2 regions of the Pseudomonas lalucatii genome follow, and region 1 is predicted to be linked to the other one. Evidence: riboswitches for the same ligand, from Rfam matches in the RefSeq annotation. Region 1 holds a riboswitch; the other holds the start of a gene.
What was found. Region 1 has a riboswitch for cobalamin ahead of I0D00_RS19445 (TonB-dependent receptor). Riboswitches for the same ligand answer to the same signal wherever they lie in the genome.
Positions count from the first base shown of each region.

Region 2: another riboswitch for cobalamin. It lies ahead of btuB (TonB-dependent vitamin B12 receptor); the one in region 1 lies ahead of I0D00_RS19445 (TonB-dependent receptor).

Region 1 covers NZ_JADPMV010000002.1:1,280,729-1,282,923, reverse strand. The annotation lists gene I0D00_RS19445 (TonB-dependent receptor) at 1-1,356, opposite strand, end outside; cobalamin riboswitch at 1,457-1,675, opposite strand; gene dxs (1-deoxy-D-xylulose-5-phosphate synthase) at 1,748-2,195, opposite strand, start outside.
Region 2 covers NZ_JADPMV010000001.1:1,163,043-1,165,237, reverse strand. The annotation lists gene I0D00_RS05210 (MotA/TolQ/ExbB proton channel family protein) at 1-155, shown strand, start outside; gene I0D00_RS05205 (DUF2149 domain-containing protein) at 133-432, shown strand; cobalamin riboswitch at 499-754, shown strand; gene btuB (TonB-dependent vitamin B12 receptor) at 871-2,195, shown strand, end outside.

The DNA.
Region 1 (2,195 bases):
CCATTCGACCCCGCCTTCCCATGAGACCCCTGTCTGGGGTTCGAGGAAGCGCGTGCCGGGGGAGGTGAAGCCGTTGTCGTCGACGTTGGCGAAGCGCAGTACGTCCTCGCGCTTGAGAAACAGCCGGGTATGGCTATCGGCTTGCCAGCTCAGGCCCAGGCTGGTGCTGTCCTCATGGTCGGTGTGGCGCAGGCCGAGGCCCTGATTGCGATCCTCCGCCTCGCTGGCGCGGTAGCCAAGGGTCAGGGTCAGCTCGTGGCCCAAGGGTTGGCTGAGCTGGCTGTACCAGTCGCGCAGGGTCTGGCGGAAGCGGGTGGTGCCGAAGGCCGAGGCCAGCTCATAGTCACTGGTGATGTGGTCGTGGCCGAGCAGCCATTCGCTACGCCCCAGCGAGCTGTCCCAGTGGGCGGTCAGGCGCGGGCTCAGCGTTTCGACGCGGGTGCCTTGGGTGAAGGCGCCGGAGAGGAAGCCCACGGCATCGCTGTCGCGGTAGCTGTAGTCGAAGTCCGCCGTCCAGGTGTCGGAGAGCGCCTGGCGGGCGGCGAAGCGGCCTACCTGGGTCTTGCTGTCGCTGAAATCCCGCGGCTTGAAGCTGGCCTTGCGGTCGGCGCGGCGCTGGCTCTCGCTCAATGCGCCGGGCAGGCGCAATTCGTCATCGATGGTCTGGTATTCGGCCAGCAGCCAGCCACCCTCATGGTCGTGGCGCAGTCGGGCGAAGGCGTTGCTGTAACTGGCGTGGTTGTTGTCGCGGTAGCCGTCGGCATGCCGCGCCTCGCCGTTGGCGTAGAGCGAAAAGCCGCCGCCCAGTTGGCGGAAGGCATGGCCGCGATAGGCTTCCAGGTCGTGGCTGCCGCGGCTGGTTTCCACATAGGCTTCGTCCTGTAGCGGGGTGCGGGTGATGATGTTGACCACCCCGCCCACGGCCTGGTCGCCGTAGAGCACGGTGCCGGCGCCGCGGATGATCTCGATACGCTCGATATTGGCCAGGGGCACGCTGTTGAGGTCGGCTGCCTGCTGACTGGGGTTGTTCAGGCGGCGGCCATCGACCAGCACCAGGGTATTGTTCGCCGCATTCTCGCCGAAACCGCGCAGGCTGAGGGCGACCCGGTTGCCATCGCCGAGGGTGTCGCGAATCTGCAGGCCGGCCTGGGTGCGCAGCACCTCCACCAGGCTGCTGGCGGCGCTGGCCTCGATCTGCCGGCGGGTAACCACGGCGACGCTGGCCGGCGCCGGCTGCTGCAGCGGTGTGCCGCGGGTCACCACCAGGGGCTGGGCCTGATAGGGTTCGGTGGGTTCGGCAGCCAGCGCGAGGCCGGGCGCCAGGGTCATGGCCAGGGTGAGTGGGGACAGTTTCATCGATAGATCCTCAAAAGTGAGACAGCTTTCGAGGAGGGCAGGGACAAGCGCGGGCAGGCGGGCAGCCGTCAGCGCTTGACGGTGATGCCCTCCGCAACACCAGTCAGATTGCGCCGAGGCAGGTCTCCGGGCTGTCGACTGCGGTTTCCCACCTTCCCGGGCGAGCCCAGTGGTGTGTCGGGAAAACCTGTGCTCGCGTATGAGCACCGTCGATTACCGTTGCGGGGGCAGCGCAGGCCTTGCGCTCGTCCGTGGGCGAGCGCGCACCTGCTTCCCTTTTCACGCGGCGTTGGCCGCGACCTCGGACAAGCAGAACGCCGCGCGGCCGTAGCCTGCGCGGCGGGTATAACCATTCGTTCGGCAGGCTGGGCCGCGGCCCGGCCTGCGCGGTTCAGGCCTGCAGCAGTGCCAGGCGCAGCCGTACCGCGGCTTCGATGCCGGCGGCGTCCAGGCCGCACTCGGCGAGCATCTGCGCCGGTTTGGCGTGCTCGACATAGTAGTCCGGCAGGCCCAGGTGCAGCACCGGCTTGAGCTGGTTCTCGCGGGCCAGCAGCTCGCTGACCGCGCTGCCGGCGCCGCCCATGATGCTGTTCTCCTCGACGGTCACCAGCAGTTCGTGACTGCCGGCCAACTGGCGTACCAGGGCCTCGTCCAGGGGTTTGACGAAGCGCATGTCCACCACCGTGGCGTCGAGGGCCTCGCCGACCTTCAGCGCCTCGGCCAGCTGCACGCCGAACACCAGCAGGGCGACCTTGCCGCCCTGGCGGCGGACTACGCCCTTGCCGATCTCCAGCGGCTCCAGGCCCTGCTCGATAACGGCATTGGGGCCGCTGCCCCGT
Region 2 (2,195 bases), on a different contig from region 1:
GGGTGGCCTTCGATACCACGGTGTTCGGCCTGCTCGCCGGGGTGCTCGGCTTCGGCCTGGGGCGTCTGCGCCGCCGCTGGTACGACGAGCTGCTGGACCGGTGCGAGGCCCGGACGGGCGAGGAGCAGACCGATGAGCCGGCGCTGGCGCTCTAGCCGTTTCGCCGAAGGCGACGACGACCCGCTCGGGCCCCTGGCCAACTTGGTCGACGTGGTGCTGGTGTTCGCCTGCGGCCTGATCGCCGCGCTGGTGGCACAGACCGACCTGCTGGCCGAGCTGCAGGCGCGCCAGCAGCCGCTGCCGGTCGAGCGCGGCCGCGAGCTGCCGGCTCTGCCCGACAGCCTCAAGGGCCGGGGCGGCGAGGGGCTGCAGAGCGTCGGCCAGGTCTATCGCGACCCGCAGACCGGCAAGCTGATCCTGATCGGCCAGTGAGCCCGGCGCAGGGCGGCTAGTTCGGGGCAGCGGGCAGTGTTTGACGTTGCCGCGGCAAGTCTCTACCCTGCGCGCCTTGCTTCAGGTGCCCCCGACGCTGCGCGTCCGGGGGTGAAACAGGGAAGTCGGTGCGCGTGGCGATTCACGCCCGCAATTCCGACGCTGCCCCCGCAACGGTAGACGAGTCAAACCAGCGCTTTTGCAACCACTGTGCCGACAGCAGCCCCCAGGGTTTGCTCGCATGGGAAGGTGCGCTGGCCGGCGACCCCCAGTTGGATCGCCACTCGTGAGCCCGGAGACCGGCCTGTCGCAATCCACGGCATCGCGGAGGGCGTTGTCTGGCGGGTGACTGCGTCCTCGGCGTGCCCCGTCCATTGCTCTCCGTATGCCCATATAGGTCTGAGTCGCCCGGGTGGGGCGGCGGAGCATGCATACGCGATGAGTAAGTCCCTTCTGACCCCGGCAGCGGCGCTGCTGTGCGGCGTTTCCAGTCTTTCCCAGGCCCAGGCGGCCGAACCCAGCCGTTTGCAGGACCAGGTGGTGACCGCCACCCGTACCGCGCAGACCGTCGAGCAGAGCCTGGCGGCGGTCACCGTATTCGACCGCGAGCAGATCGAACTGAGCCAGGCCACTTCGGTGCCCGAACTGCTCAAGCGGGTGCCGGGTGTGTCCTTCGCCAACAACGGCGGGCCGGGCAAGCACAGCTCGCTGTTCATGCGCGGCAGCGAGTCCGACCATGTGCTGGTGCTGATCGACGGCATCAAGGTCGGCTCGGTGACCTCGGGCGCGGTGGCCCTGCAGGACCTGCCCCTGGAGCTGATCGAGCGCATCGAGGTGGTGCGTGGCCCGCGTTCCAGCCTGTACGGCTCCGAGGCCATAGGCGGGGTGATCCAGATCTTCACCCGCAAGGGCGGCTCGGGTGGCGCCAGGCCGTTCTTCTCCGCCGGCTACGGCACCCACGACAGCTACAGCGGCAGCGCCGGGGTCAGCGGTGGCGACGACCGGGGCTGGTACAGCCTGGGGGTGAGCGGGGCGGACACCGATGGCCTCAACGCCAAGGCGATGGATGCCAGCGGCTACGAGGACGATGCCGACGGCTACCGCAACCTGTCCGCCGCGCTCAGCGCCGGCTACCGCTTCGCCAACGGCCTGGAGCTGGACGCCAACCTGCTGCAGGCCAAGTCGCACAACGATTACGACCAGGTCAACCGCCGGCGCACCGCCGGTTTCCACGCCCATGCCGACGGCGAGTCGAATGTGCTGGGCACCCGCGCGCGGTTCGCCCCGCTGGAGCCCTGGCAGGTGACCCTGCAGGCCGGGCGCAGCGAGGACAAGTCCGATGCCTTCCAGGACGGCGCCTTCTACTCGCGTTTCGACAGCCGCCGCGACAGCGCCAGCTGGCAGAACGACCTGAGCCTGGCCCCCGGCCATCTCCTGACCCTGGGCGCCGACTACCAGCACGACGAGGTCAACGGCAGCACCGCCTACGCCGAGGACTCGCGGGACAACAAGGGCGCCTTCGCCCAGTACCTGGGCGAGGTCGGCCGGCACGACTGGCAGCTGTCGCTGCGCCGCGACGACAACCAGCAGTTCGGCCGGCACGACACCGGCAACCTCGGCTACGGCTTTGCCCTGAGCGACGCGTTGCGGGCCACCCTCGGCTACGGCACGGCGTTCAAGGCGCCGACTTTCAACGAACTGTACTACCCCGGCTACGGCAACCCCGAGCTGGACGCGGAGACCTCGCGCAGCCTGGAGCTCGG